Regions from separate parts of the Vibrio sp. Of14-4 genome, predicted to be linked through region 1. Evidence: predicted binding sites of a transcription regulator. Region 1 holds the regulator's gene; each other region holds the start of a gene.
What was found. Region 1 encodes MetJ, which represses methionine synthesis genes. Its sites were predicted from a motif close to TTAGACNTNTANANGTCTAA; they were not measured.

Region 1 (3,720 bases):
GGGTTTTTGTTCAAGGGCTAAATCTAGGGCTTGAGTATCTGATTGATCGACAAAAAGAACATTGAAATCCCCTTTTTGAGCACGAGTGTTGAACAATCGATAGGTTCCACCATAACAATCATGTGGAGCAATGATAAGATCATCTGGCCCAAGAAATGTGGAAACCCATAAATTAAGCGCTGAAGTGCCGCAATTGGTGACTACGGCGCCAGCGCCAGATTCTAATTCAGAGAGAGCCTGCTCTAATAGTCCACGATTAGGGTTGCCTGAACGTGTATAGTCATATTTGGGTACTTCGCCAAAGGCGGGAAAACCAAAGTTTGTCGAGAGATAGATAGGCGGCACGACAGCATGATGCTGAGTATCTGACTCAATGCCTGTACGCACTGCAATTGTGGCTGTTTTACGGCGGCTCATAAGTGTTTCCTTTCGAACAGTAGTGACCTCTTTGGAGATAACACTATACCTTTTCGTGGATGTTAGAGATATGTTATTCCAATCAACTCTTTTTACTTTACCTTGAGTTTTTTTGGACGTCAATATATCTAGACGTCTATATGTCTTTGCTTGTGGCCATAAATCCCGCTAAAATTACCTTTTGTAATTTTATACATAATCAAACATAAAGGTGCGCAATGGCAGATTGGAACGGTGAATACATAAGCCCGTATGCTGAACATGGGAAGAAAAGTGAGCAAGTAAAAAAGATAACAGTATCTATCCCACTGAAAGTATTAAAGGTATTAACCGATGAACGTACCCGTCGTCAAATTAATAACCTGCGCCATGCGACCAATAGTGAGCTGCTTTGTGAGGCTTTCTTACATGCCTATACTGGCCAGCCACTGCCAACGGATGAAGACTTAAGAAAAGATCGCCCTGATGATATTCCAGCTGAAGTGAAAAAATTGATGACTGAGATGGGTATCGCTTTTGAGTCTTATGATGAAGACTAGCCAGAACAAGATACTTGCGTTGCCAATGTTTAGATCAATAAATCACACGATAGGCTAATCGTCATTTCATTATGTCTAGAATAGAAAAAGCCGCTGACTGGGAAGTCAGCGGCTTTTTTCAAAGCTGCATCATCTATTACTGCATATAGTTGTCTGGCATATCGATACGAGCGACGCCTGATTCTACAGCGGCATTAGCGACCGCTTTGGCGACTCTTGGCAACAAGCGAGGATCCATAGGCTTAGGTATTATGTATTCTGGCCCAAACTCAAGTTTATCGACTCCAGCTGCTTTTAATACTTCAGCGGGTACGGCTTCTTTAGCTAGGTCTCGGATAGCCTCTACCGCCGCCAGTTTCATCGCGTCATTAATTTCGCTCGCTCTTACATCTAGAGCGCCGCGGAATATAAATGGGAAACACAACACATTGTTGACTTGGTTCGGGTAATCGCTGCGTCCGGTCCCCATGATGAGGTCGTTACGCACTTGATGAGCAAGCTCTGGTTTGATTTCAGGATCTGGATTAGAACAAGCAAATACAATCGGCTTGTCTGCCATTAACTTAAGCGCTTCAGGTTCAAGCAGGTTTGGTCCAGAAACCCCAAGGAAGAGATCCGCACCTTCAATCACATCTTCTAGAGTGCGTTTATCTGTGTTGTTGGCAAATAGTTGTTTGTATTGGTTGAGGTCATCACGGCGTGTATGAATCACGCCTTTGCGATCCAGCATGTAAATCTTTTCTCGCATAGCGCCGCACTTTATCAAAAGCTCCATACAGGCAACCGCCGCCGCCCCTGCACCCAGACAAACAATGATAGCGTCTTCGAGTTTCTTCCCTTGTAACTCAATGGCGTTAAGCATGCCTGCAGCAGTGACGATAGCGGTTCCATGCTGGTCATCATGGAAAACAGGCACATCACAGCGTTCAATAAGCTGTTTTTCGATTTCGAAGCAGTCGGGAGCTTTGATGTCTTCTAGGTTTATGCCACCAAAGGTATCTGCGATGTTGGCAACAGTATCAACGAACTCTTCAATAGTGCGGTGTTTCACTTCGATATCAATTGAATCTAAACCTGCAAAGCGTTTGAATAATAGCGCTTTCCCTTCCATGACAGGTTTTGAAGCAAGCGGTCCTAAGTTACCAAGGCCTAAAATGGCAGTGCCGTTTGAGATAACAGCAACCATATTGCCTTTTGCTGTGTATTTATAGACATTCTCAGCATTTTGCGCAATTTCACGCACAGGCTCAGCAACACCGGGGCTGTATGCTAGCGATAGGTCAGCGGCGGTTTCTGCTGGTTTTGATAGCTCTACAGAAATTTTGCCTGCTGTTGGGTAGGCGTGGTAATCCAAGGCTTGCTGACGAAATTGCTCTTCAGGAGAAAGTACTTGGTTGTTGTCATCGGACATGGGGGTAGACACTCATTTTAATAATAATTTAGATAGGGAAAAATCATTCTAGATTAAGTCAGTCAAGCTGCAAAGGCGAGAGAGCAAGCTAAATTAACAAATCTGGTTAAATGATAGGAGATAAGACCAGATAGTGAGAGATAGCTCAACTGAATGATTGTATGGAACTGCTAGTGAGCTGGGCTGTGACAGTAAACAAAAAAGGACGCCACAGCGTCCTTTTTACTTCTAAGACAAAATTACTTCTTAGAAGCAAGAGCACCAAAGCGCTTGTTGAAGCGATCAACACGGCCACCAGTATCAACGATACGCTGTTTACCAGTGTAGAATGGGTGACATTTGTCACATACATCTAGGTGGATTGACTCTTTAGTTAGAGTTGAGTTGAACTCAAAAGAGTTACCGCAAGAACAAGTTGCTTTAACTGCTTTGTATTCTGGGTGGATACCAACTTTCATGGAAAACCTCTAAATATAGGCCGTGTCGCTATCCGATTCTATGCCGGACACCACACGTAAGTTAATAAAATTTTACCTTGGACACCGCTTGACCATACAAGCCATATCACTAAGGCGCGACATTCTAATCAATAGCTGATCTATGATCAACCGATTTACGTGTGAAAGTGCTACTTTTTTAACCGTAGACTAGAACCAATTTAATCAAATAGACGGTGTTTCTTTCCCGTCGGGCGGTTTTCACATAGACTAGACTGGTTTTTTTGAGTTGGTGTTAATTCGATATGCGCCCGACGATTGTCCGAGTAGCCTTGCCTGTCCCTATAGATAAGCAGTTTGACTATCAGATCCCTTCTGGTGTAAATCCAGTAGTTGGTGGCAGAGTATCAGTGCCGTTTGGCCCCAAGACAATGGTTGGCTTGGTCACGGAATTGGACGACAAGTCTGATTTCGATTTTGACAAGCTTAAAACGATCAAACAGGTATTGGATACTGAGCCAGTGTGGCACGGTAACCTATACGAACTGCTTGTTTGGTGCGGTCAATTTTATCAGTATCCACTGGGTGAGACCTTATTTAACGCTTTACCTGCTCAGTTACGTAAAGGAAAACCAGCCGCTTTTACCCCATTAATTGAGTGGCATTTAACGTTGGAAGGTCGTGAACAACTCACGCGTGGATTTGGGCGTGCCATTCGACATGCTCAGGTGATGGAAACCCTTTCTTGTGGTCCTACTTTTCATCAAGATTTCATTGATCAGAACATTACTTCCGGCGTTTTACAAAAGTTAGAGCAAAAGGGATGGATTGAATCGGCCGAATGTATACCAAGGTTTAATTTGCCCGATAATGTTGAAGCGCAAGTTGACAAGCCAAAACTCAACCAAGAGCAAGC
Region 2 (3,720 bases), on a different contig from region 1:
AGCGGGAAATGATAACACCGACGACTTTTTGGCTGCCCCCTCTCATAGCCTGAGCGGATTTAGAAGGAACATAACCGGAATCTTCAATTACACGCTCTACTTTTGCCCGCGTTTCGGGCTTTACCCTAGGGTCGTTGGTGAGAACACGAGATACAGTGGATTTTCCTACACCAGAGAGTTTGGCGATATCAAGGATAGTCAGTTTTTTACTCATAATGGCTTGTGAACAATTCCTTACGGAACATCAAATAGTTAAGACAACTATATTCTACATCCCTTATAAACTTCAGATCCAACTTCCAAGCGTGCATGTTCACCTTTCGTGTGCAATACCAGAGGATTAACCTTGGTTTTTTCCTCACCAGTTGGAACATACTTTACCCCAGACCCGGCGGGAACTTGCATCAAAGTGTATTCTTGATTACCAACTCTTAAAACAGCCGACTCATGATTTTTCGTATAAGCCACATCAAACTCTTTATCTGCTTGGCAATGATAAGTCACATACGAGGTACTACATGCTTGTAACATCAAAACCAGACAAAGGCTGCCAAGTACTTTTACATTCATTATTTTTTAGCCCAATAAAAAGGCCATTACATATGGCCGTTAATTCGTTGCGTTATTTATCCAAATAATTGGGAACATCTCTGAGGCTATCAAGCACAGTAGACGCCAAAGCCTGTCCCTTTTCGTTAATGGGTTTACCCGTGCGAACCAATATACGAGTGCCCACTCCAGCAGATTGCGCTGCCATCATATCTTCGGCTTTATCACCGACCATCACTGACTTTTCCATATCAATATCTAGATAATCGCGCGCCGAAATAAACATACCTGGTTTGGGTTTTCGACAATCACAATCCTGCTGGTACTTGCCTTGACCATATTCTGCGTGATGAGGGCAATAATAGAAACCATCGAATTCGACACCGTTGTCAACGAAATTCCAATCCATCCACTGAGTCAGCGATAAAAAGCGATCCTCGCTGAACTTACCACGAGCAATGCCAGATTGATTAGTGACTAGCACTAACAAATAACCCATTTCTTTGAGTCTTTTGGTTGCTTCAAACACACCTTCAATAAACTCAAAATCATGTTCATCATGCACATACCCGTGATCAACATTAATCACACCATCACGATCTAGAAAGACAGCAGGTTTTGCCAAAATTAACTTCTCTTTTTTACTATTACTCACTTGTCTTTCACGCATACATTCTGCTTGAAAGGCCAACACATGCCTGAATTATTGCACGCTTTATTTCATTCAGCACTATCTAATTCCGCTTGGTTTTGATGAAAAAGGGCATTTAGACGTCTAGACGTAAAAATATCTATTGACACATTTAGTATGAAACCATAGCATCTGTGATCTGTATGGCGTAGTACCAAACTATCTACTTTTGATTGGGGTTTGCTACCTTTCGAACATAAGCTATGTTCAAACGTCAGTTGACCTTAACCTGAGCGCGGATTTCTCGATGATTGAAATAAATCAAGTGAACAAAGTATTTCTGCAAGGAAACAAAGAAATACATGCCTTAAAGGATATTAATCTTAATATACCTCAAGGCACCATATTTGGTGTAATTGGCTCATCAGGAGCAGGGAAAAGTACGCTGATTCGCTGCGTTAATATGTTGGAAGCACCAACTTCAGGCTCCATCGTTGTCGATGGCGTCGATTTAACACAATTATCTAAATCGCAACTGAGTGAAACACGCCGCAATATCGGTATGATTTTCCAGCATTTTAATCTGCTTTCATCAAGAACAGTATTTGACAATGTAGCCTTGCCACTTGAGCTGGCTGGCAAAGAAAAAGCACATATAAAAAATAAAGTCTCTGAGCTGCTTAAACTGGTTGGCTTAGCCGACAAGCATGAAAGTTACCCTGCAAATTTAAGTGGCGGTCAAAAACAACGTGTCGCTATTGCGAGAGCACTGGCAAGCGATCCAAAGGTGTTACTGTGTGATGAAGCCACCAGCGCACTTGATCCGGCCACCACTCAATCAATTTTAGAGCTGCTAAAAGAAATCAATCGTAAGCTCAATATTACCATGCTGCTGATAACCCATGAAATGGATGTGGTCAAAAGTATCTGCCATGAAGTTGCGATTATCGGAGGCGGAGAGCTGGTCGAAAGTGGCTCTGTGGGAGAGATCTTCGCTCACCCGAAAACTGAGCTCGCCCATGAATTTATCCGCTCAACGCTTGATCTTTCAATACCGGAAGATTATCAGGCACGCCTTCAGTCAACTCGCGTTGAAGGTAGCTATCCGCTGGTTCGCCTCGAGTTTACTGGTGCGACGGTTGATGCACCAGTGATGAGTCAAATCGCGCGTAAATTCAATATTGATGTCAGTATTCTTAGCTCTGATCTTGATTACGCTGGCGGGGTTAAATTTGGCATGATGGTCGCAGAACTGTTTGGCAATGAAAACGATGATAAAGCTGCGATTGAATTTCTTCGCGCGCACAATGTAAAAGTAGAGGTGCTAGGTTATGTCCTTTGAAACTCTGTCACAATGGCTAAACCTAAATAGCCAGCTTTTAATCAATGCAACGGGTGAGACTTTATACATGGTTGCCGTTGCTGGTATTGTCGGTTTTGCGCTCGGCATTCCACTAGGCGTTATCCTGCATACCACTAAAAAAGGTGGATTACTGGAAAATGCCAAACTGAACCGTCTGCTAGGCGCTATCGTAAACATAGGTCGCTCAGTGCCCTTTCTTGTACTTATGGTTGCCATTATTCCAGTTACAAAAATTCTGGTTGGTACATTTATCGGCACAACAGCTGCTATTGTCCCACTTACCATAGGGGCTATCCCGTTTGTTGCTCGTCTGATTGAAAGTGCATTACTGGAAGTGCCAACAGGTTTGGTCGAAGCGGCTCAATCTATGGGGGCCACTCCCTTACAAATCATTAGTAAAGTACTGCTACCGGAAGCTCTGCCCACTATAGTTAACTCAGTCACGATTACACTGGTCACTTTAGTGAGTTATTCAGCAATGGCAGGAACCGTCGGTGGTGGTGGGCTTGGTGATGTAGCGATTCGCTATGGATTTCATCGCTATGATGTGATGATCATGGCGGTAACTGTCGTTATGTTGATTGTTTTAGTACAGATTATTCAATCGATCGGTGATGCACTTGTACGCCGTGTCGATCATAGATAACCATATTTGAATTGAAGTTTTTGAATTGAAGTTAAGGAGTAAAGTCATGAAATTTGGAATTAAAGGCCTACTAACAACAGCTGTCGCCGCCTCAGCGCTGATATTGGCAGGATGTGGCGACAAGCAAGACAATGCAAACAAAATAAAAGTAGGTGTCATGGCTGGTGCCGAAGCTCAAGTTGCAGAAGTCGCGGCAAAAGTCGCTAAGGAAAAATATGGCCTTGATGTAGAGCTGGTCACTTTTAGCGACTATGTTACTCCTAACGCTGCGCTAGACGATGGCTCAATTGATGTTAACGCGTTTCAGCACAAACCATACTTAGATCAGCAAATCAAAGATCGTGGTTACAAACTATCAATTGCTGGTAATACCTTTGTTTATCCTATCGCAGGCTACTCTAAGAAAGTGAAATCGGTTGATGAAATTATTGACGGCGATCGTATCGCAGTCCCTAACGATCCAACCAACCTTGGCCGCTCATTACTATTGCTCGAGCAGCAAGGCATTATTAAATTACGTGAAGGTGTTGG
Region 3 (3,720 bases), on a different contig from region 1:
TATTTTGCTCTCGAAAACAGTGCATAAAATTCAGCTTTGGGTGGCGTTTATTACTATGCTGGTGTCTATGAGTTTCATTGAGCAGTTTATTGTCTTGTAGCTGATGCCTATTTCTTATTTTGACTATTTGACGCTAAGCTTAAAAGATTAGGAGTAGTGTTGGGGCGTTATTATGGACCTAAGTAATGTCGCTAGATTGGATAGTAATATCTTGCTTGGTATTGTTAACGAAAAGCTAAGGCTTGAATGCAATAGCTTTGAAGAGTTGATAGTCATGTATGAGATGGATACCAATACTGTGACTCACAAGTTGGACAGTTTAGGCTATCACTATGACCCTTTGACTAATCAATTTAAGTCGTTCGACAGATAAACCAACCAAAGACCGCTTTACATTATGGCTAAACAGGTTTGATCCCTTCCAGGTGGTTCTTAGATTGCTGTTTTGCGGTGCTGTAAAACGCCTGTAAATAACGTTTATCTTTTTCACATTGACGAGTGGCAGCGAATAAACGGCGCCATAGCCCTTTACCAACCGGTAAGCTGCTGATCAACCCTTGACGAGAAAACTCGTGAATAGCCCAGTTAGGCAGAGCTGCAACACCAAGCCCTGCGGATACCATTTGCACCAGCATTAACGTGTTATCGGCTTGTTTCCATTTAGCCGGTTCTACTCCTGCCGGTTGGAGGAAGTGTTTGACTACATCAAGGCGATTTTTTTGCACAGGATAAGAGAGCATAGTTTCTTGTTTGAGATCGTCAGCTTGAACACAGTTTTTATTTGCTATTGGGTGATTTACTGCGGTGATAAGGCGCATTTCAAAATCGAATAAAGGCTCATAGTGGACTTCCGAGCGGGGTTGGATATCTGAGGTTATGACTAAATCCAACTCCCCACTGAGTAATGCTGGAAGGGGTTCAAAACCAAAGCCTGATGAAAAGTCTAGCGTCACGCTTGGCCAGGTTTGCTGGTAATCCCTCAGAGCTGGCATTAGCCACTGAAAACAAGAATGACATTCAATGGCCATATGTAATCGTCCATTAACGTCTTCTTTCAAGCCGGCCAAATCATTTTCTGCTTTGGCTAACCTAGGCAAAATTTGGTCAGCTAAGTCGAGTAGAATCTTGCCTTCAGAAGTAAACTTAACTGGGCGAGTTTTGCGTAAAAAGAGCTGTCCCCCGAGTCTTGCCTCAAGATCTTTTATCTGATGAGAGAGTGCTGACTGTGTAAGGTGTAATGCTGTCGCCGTGGCAGTGAGTGAGCCTGTATCTCTCAAAGTTACAATTGTTTTCAGATGCTTAAACTCTATCATTAGCTTTCTTCAGTTACGCGAGTTCTGTGTGAATATAACTAATCTACGCTTTAAAAAAAGATGTGTAAACATCTAGACGTCTATTTTTCGCCATTTGCGCTGTTTATCCCTGAATAGAATAAGCTGGGTTACACATGAATTTTTTTCATAAACAAGTTGAATAATTGGAGATTGTCACTTTACTGCTTTGGCGAGATAGTTTAGCCATCTAGACGCCTTTAGGTGTTCTATACAAAACCCCAGAGGGTGATGATGAATGAGCTTGCGCTTTGTAAACAATCTCACCCGTTTAAAAAACTTCAAATAGAAAAGGACGAGTAAGATGGTGACAACAACGCATATATTAGGTTATCCAAGAATAGGTGAGCAACGTGAACTTAAATTTGCGCTTGAAAAGTATTGGCGTGGCGACATTGATCAAGCGGCTTTAAAAGCGGTAGGTTCTGAGCTGAGGCATAAGAATTGGCAAACACAGTCTGATGCTGAACTCAGTTATGTTACTGCTGGGGATTTTGCTTGGTATGATCATGTATTAACCACCACCTTGCTGCTTGGCCACGTCCCAAAGCGGCACCAAACTGGGTTTCCTGACTTGGATACTTTGTTTCGAGTTGGGAGAGGACGCTCCCAACAAAAAGAGGGTGAGAAAGGCGCAGCAGCCTCGGATATGACCAAATGGTTTAACACCAATTACCACTATATTGTTCCCGAATTTAGTCAAGAAGATACGTTTGAAGTCAGTTGGCCTCAGCTATTTGAAGAAGTGAGTGAAGCAACTAAGGTGGGTCATAAGGTTAAACCTGTTTTGCTTGGCCCTATAAGTTACCTCTACTTAGGGAAGGAAGTTGAGGACGGATTCGATCGTTTGAGTCTGCTACCGCGTATTCTTACGGCTTATCAAACCATATTGTCTAAACTTGCTGCGCAAGGCGTTGAGTGGGTTCAAATAGACGAACCGATTTTATCTTTAGAGCTTGAGACGCCATGGTTGAACTCATTTAAGCTTGCTTACCAAGTCCTCCGTTGCGATGTGAAAGTACTTTTAACCACTTATTTTGATTCATTAGAAGATTCACTTGATAACGTTGTGGAACTCGATGTTGATGGTTTGCACGTGGATCTCTCTGCGGCTCCTAAGCAGCTCGATCAACTTGTGTCTAAACTTCCCCAGCACTGGGTGCTTTCTGCTGGAGTAGTGAATGGCCGAAATGTATGGCGCGCAGATCTTGCCGCTCAGCTAGAGCGGTTAAAGCCCATCAAAAACAAATTAGGCGATCGCCTATGGGTTGCAACTTCATGCTCATTACTTCACTCCCCTGTGGATCTTGACTTGGAATCCGAACTTTCTGAAGAGGTGCGTAGTTGGTTTGCGTTTGCCAAACAAAAGGTCTCTGAGGTGGCTCTATTAGCTAAAGCGCTTGATGGCGATCAACAAGCGATTGAAGCTTGTCACAGCTACAGTGTGCCTGTGAAGTCTCGTAGAGACGCAACGCATGTTAATAAACCAGAAATTCAAGAGCGTCTTAATCATATAACCAAAGCTTTTGCTCAGCGAAGTGCTCCTTATGAGGAGCGTGCGCTTGCCCAAAGTAAAGCGCTGGATTTACCTTTGTTTCCGACGACCACAATAGGATCGTTTCCACAAACGAGTGAGATCCGGATACAACGCAGTGCTTATCGTACCGGCAAATTGTCCGAATCGGACTATAACATAGCGTTACAAGGTCACATAAAAGAAGCGGTGCTGCGTCAAGAGGCCTTGGATCTCGATGTCTTGGTTCATGGCGAAGCTGAGCGAAATGATATGGTGGAGTACTTTGCAGAAAACTTGGCTGGTTTCCAGACTACGCAATTTGGTTGGGTGCAAAGTTATGGCTCTCGATGTGTAAAGCCTGCGATTGTGGTTGCAGATATCGAAAGAGAAAAACCAATTACCGTTGAATGGTCAAAGTATGCTCAGTCACTAACGTCCAAGAAAATGAAGGGCATGCTTACTGGTCCAGTGACCATTCTATGTTGGACGTTTCCTAGGGAAGATATCAGCCGTAAAGAGATCGCTAATCAGTTAGCGCTGGCGCTTCGAGATGAAGTATCAGACTTACAAGCGGCGGGGATCAATATTATTCAAATCGATGAACCCGCATTTCGCGAAGGTCTGCCACTTAAAAAGCGTGACCATCCTGAATATCTTGATTGGGCAGTCGACGCCTTTAAAATTTCTGCGGCAGGAGCAAGTTCAGAAACCCAAATCCATACTCATATGTGTTACTCCGAATTTAACGAAATTATTGATTCTGTGGCAGCTTTGGACGCTGATGTGATAACCATAGAAACCTCGAGGTCTAATATGGAACTACTCAAAGCGTTTGAGGAGTTTAATTATCCTAATGAGATTGGCCCAGGCGTT
Region 4 (3,720 bases), on a different contig from region 1:
TACCGGCCTGTCACGCCGGGGGTCGCGGGTTCGAGTCCCGTCCGCTCCGCCACTTCTTCTTAAACCCCAGCAGCAATGCTGGGGTTTTCTTTTATCCAACACTCCTATTTTATTGCTTTCCATTAGACACGGTTCCTTAACTTAATCGATGGCTTTGATATTTGAGCTATAGGAATTTGTAGGATACGACGATGTTGCTTCTCTATGATTAGAAGTTTAGATATTTCGTACTAGTGTTAAGGTTTCTGGGAAAGCATAAAGGCTCTGATAGAGCCTTTATGTTAAGAGTTGGATATGATGATTAATTATTATCTGATTCCATCTTTTTTTCAGCAAGCTTGGCTTTTTCTATCATAGGAGTAATCGTTGAACCCTGAACTAAGATGGAAAAAACCACAACTGAGTAGGTCATAACGAGAATAATTTCTTTCACGTCGATAAGCTTGTCTTGAATAACCCAAATCCCTGAGGGAATAGAAAGGGCCATAGCTAGGGCTAAACCGCCCCTTAAACCGCCCCAAGTCAGGATCTTGACTGACCATGGGTTGTACTTTCTATGCCGTTTAAAGCCGATATACGCAAGGAAAACACTTAGGTAACGCGCGCCCAGTACTAAGGGTACGGAAAATGCCATTAAGATCCAATCTTCTTCATGGAATTCAAACAGTAGCATGGACATACCGATCAAAAGAAACAGCACGCCGTTTAAAAACTCATCGACAAGTTCCCAGAAGTGATCAAGGTGGTCTTCACTCTCTTTAGAGAAACCAATAAATCGAGTCCAGTTGCCGATCATAATTCCAGATACAACCATAGCAAGCGGCCCTGAAACGTGCAGAACTTCCGCAAATGCATAGCCAGCCGTAGGCACACCTATCGTTAGCAGTAACTCCATTGAGTGATCGTCGGTTGAGCTGATCAGGTAATGGAATAGTAATCCAAGAGCAAATCCATATACGATGCCGCCAATGGCTTCTTGGATAAATAGCATAGTGACGCTACCTACTGTTGGAGCTTCACTACCAAATGCTATGGTGAACAGCGTAACAAATATAACTAAGCCGAAACCATCGTTAAATAAAGATTCTCCCTCAATTTGAGTGGAGATACGCTCAGGAGCATCTAGCTTTTTGACAATAGCAAGAACGGCAATAGGGTCGGTAGGGGAAATCAGTGCGCCAAAGAGCAAGCAATATACAAGGTCAAATTGAACACCGAGTAGCTGGCAAAAGCCGTATAAGACGAATCCAATAAAAAATGTTGAGAATAAAGTAGCGCCCAAAGCAAGGACGGTAATTTCCCATTTCTGATTTTTTAAGTGAGGTAATTTAATGCCTAAACCACCAGCGAATAATAAAAAGCCCAATATGCCTTTGAGAAGAAAGTCTTCAAAATTAATACTTGATACTGTATCAGAAGCAATTTCGGTCAGATGAAACCAGTTGTTTTGTCCAGCGATTAGAATAAGAAGAGATAGAACCATTGAGCCTGCCGTAATAGCAATGGTTGTTTGCATCTTTCCTATCTTGCTGTTTATAAAGGCAATAAACATTGCGGCGGCAGATAAAAAACAGAGAGTGTAATAAACCGACATTGGGATCTCAAAGTGTGACAAATTATGTCTGAGAATTCTCTTCTCGACGTGATTAAATAGCAAACGTTTTTTGTCATTCTTAGGTGAGAAATTTAGTCGTTTAGACGTCTAGACTCCTTTTCAAACTGTGATAGGATGGCTGAATAAGGAAAGTAATGGGGCTGTATCGTGGGAAGTAATATAAGGCAAGAGATAGAAACTCAGTTAAAACATCGTATATTGCTGATTGATGGTGGTATGGGCACCATGATTCAGGGGCATAAACTAGAGGAAGCAGACTACCGAGGTGAGCGCTTTGCTAATTGGCACTGTGATCTTAAAGGTAACAATGATCTTTTAGTATTAACTCAACCAGATTTGATTAAGGCTATCCACTGTGAGTATCTACAAGCAGGTGCTGATATCCTTGAAACCAATACGTTCAATGCTACTACCATCGCCATGGCTGACTACGATATGGAAAGCCTTAGCGAAGAGATTAACTACCAAGCTGCAAGACTAGCCCGTGCAGCGGCTGATGAATGGACAGCAAAGAATCCACAAAAGCCTCGTTATGTTGCCGGTGTACTTGGTCCTACTAATCGTACTTGCTCTATTTCTCCAGATGTTAATGACCCAGGTTACCGTAATGTAAGTTTTGATGAGTTAGTTAGTGCTTACTCAGAATCCACCAAAGCTTTAATAAGAGGCGGCTCTGATCTCATACTTATCGAAACCATCTTTGATACGTTAAATGCCAAAGCTTGTGCATTCGCAGTTGATAGTGTGTTTGAAGAATTAGGGCTGACATTGCCTGTCATGATTTCTGGCACCATCACAGATGCATCAGGCAGGACACTATCAGGACAGACAACAGAAGCTTTCTATAATTCTCTTCGCCACGTAAAGCCTATTTCATTTGGTCTTAATTGTGCTCTTGGTCCTGATGAACTTCGTCCTTATGTCGAGGAATTGTCCCGTATTGCAGAATCATTTGTTTCTGCCCACCCTAATGCAGGGTTACCGAATGCTTTTGGCGAATATGATCTATCTCCTCAAGACATGGCAATGCATGTTAAGGAATGGGCTCAGAGTGGTTTTCTCAATTTAATTGGCGGATGCTGTGGCACAACCCCTGAGCATATACGCCACATGGCGGAGGCTGTGGAGGCTATCACTCCTCGTCAGTTGCCAGAGCTAACCGTAGCGTGCCGTCTCTCTGGATTAGAACCGCTGACCATAGAGAAAAACACCTTATTTGTTAATGTGGGTGAACGAACTAATGTGACAGGTTCAGCTCGTTTTAAACGTTTGATAAAAGAAGAGTTATACGATGAGGCGCTCGATGTTGCTCGTCAGCAAGTGGAAAATGGCGCTCAAATTATCGATATAAACATGGATGAGGGTATGCTTGATGCAGAGGCATGCATGGTGCGCTTCCTTAACCTGTGTGCTTCAGAGCCTGAAATATCCAAAGTTCCTATTATGGTTGACTCATCTAAATGGGAGGTCATAGAAGCAGGGCTTAAGTGTATCCAAGGCAAGGGGATTGTGAATTCTATTTCCTTGAAGGAAGGCAAAGATAAGTTTATTGAACAAGCAAAACTTATTCGCCGCTATGGCGCTGCGGTTATTGTCATGGCGTTTGATGAAATTGGTCAGGCAGAAACTCGTCAGAGAAAGTTGGAAATCTGTACTCAAGCATACCGAATTTTGGTTGATGAAGTGGGTTTCCCTGCAGAAGATATTATCTTCGATCCTAATATATTTGCCGTTGCGACGGGTATCGAAGAACATAACAACTACGCGGTCGATTTCATTGATGCGGTTGCGGATATTAAGCGCGATCTTCCTTATGCGATGATTTCCGGTGGTGTGTCCAACGTTTCTTTTTCATTTCGGGGCAACAATTACGTCCGTGAAGCCATTCATGCTGTGTTTCTTTACCATTGCTTTCGTAATGGTATGGATATGGGCATAGTGAATGCTGGCCAGTTAGAAATCTATGATAATGTTCCTGAAAAGCTTAGAGAAGCTGTAGAAGATGTAGTTCTTAATCGCCGTGATGACGCAACCGAACGATTACTAGACATCGCTGCCGAATACGCACAAAAAGGGGTCGGTAAAGAGGAAGACGCTAGCGCGCT

Region 2: metN (methionine ABC transporter ATP-binding protein MetN) is a predicted target of MetJ. The motif match lies at 1,317-1,336, and genes of this name have one in related genera.
Region 3: metE (5-methyltetrahydropteroyltriglutamate--homocysteine S-methyltransferase) is a predicted target of MetJ. The motif match lies at 1,378-1,397, and genes of this name have one in related genera.
Region 4: metH (methionine synthase) is a predicted target of MetJ. The motif match lies at 1,687-1,706, and genes of this name have one in related genera.

What each region holds. Positions count from the first base shown of each region.
Region 1 is NZ_JAKRGI010000007.1:157,215-160,934, forward strand. It holds gene MHN79_RS09420 (O-succinylhomoserine (thiol)-lyase) at 1-417, opposite strand, end outside; gene metJ (met regulon transcriptional regulator MetJ) at 636-956, shown strand; gene MHN79_RS09430 (malic enzyme-like NAD(P)-binding protein) at 1,093-2,367, opposite strand; gene rpmE (50S ribosomal protein L31) at 2,607-2,825, opposite strand; gene priA (primosomal protein N') at 3,110-3,720, shown strand, end outside.
Region 2 is NZ_JAKRGI010000009.1:151,119-154,838, reverse strand. It holds gene treR (trehalose operon repressor TreR) at 1-214, opposite strand, end outside; gene MHN79_RS11015 (MliC family protein) at 262-570, opposite strand; gene gmhB (D-glycero-beta-D-manno-heptose 1,7-bisphosphate 7-phosphatase) at 623-1,174, opposite strand; gene metN (methionine ABC transporter ATP-binding protein MetN) at 1,488-2,522, shown strand; gene MHN79_RS11000 (methionine ABC transporter permease) at 2,512-3,189, shown strand; gene MHN79_RS10995 (MetQ/NlpA family lipoprotein) at 3,236-3,720, shown strand, end outside.
Region 3 is NZ_JAKRGI010000004.1:161,627-165,346, reverse strand. It holds gene MHN79_RS06035 (hypothetical protein) at 1-100, shown strand, start outside; gene MHN79_RS06030 (DUF4250 domain-containing protein) at 173-373, shown strand; gene MHN79_RS06025 (LysR substrate-binding domain-containing protein) at 402-1,313, opposite strand; gene metE (5-methyltetrahydropteroyltriglutamate--homocysteine S-methyltransferase) at 1,636-3,720, shown strand, end outside.
Region 4 is NZ_JAKRGI010000023.1:60,712-64,431, reverse strand. It holds gene MHN79_RS18290 (sodium:proton antiporter) at 302-1,594, opposite strand; gene metH (methionine synthase) at 1,763-3,720, shown strand, end outside.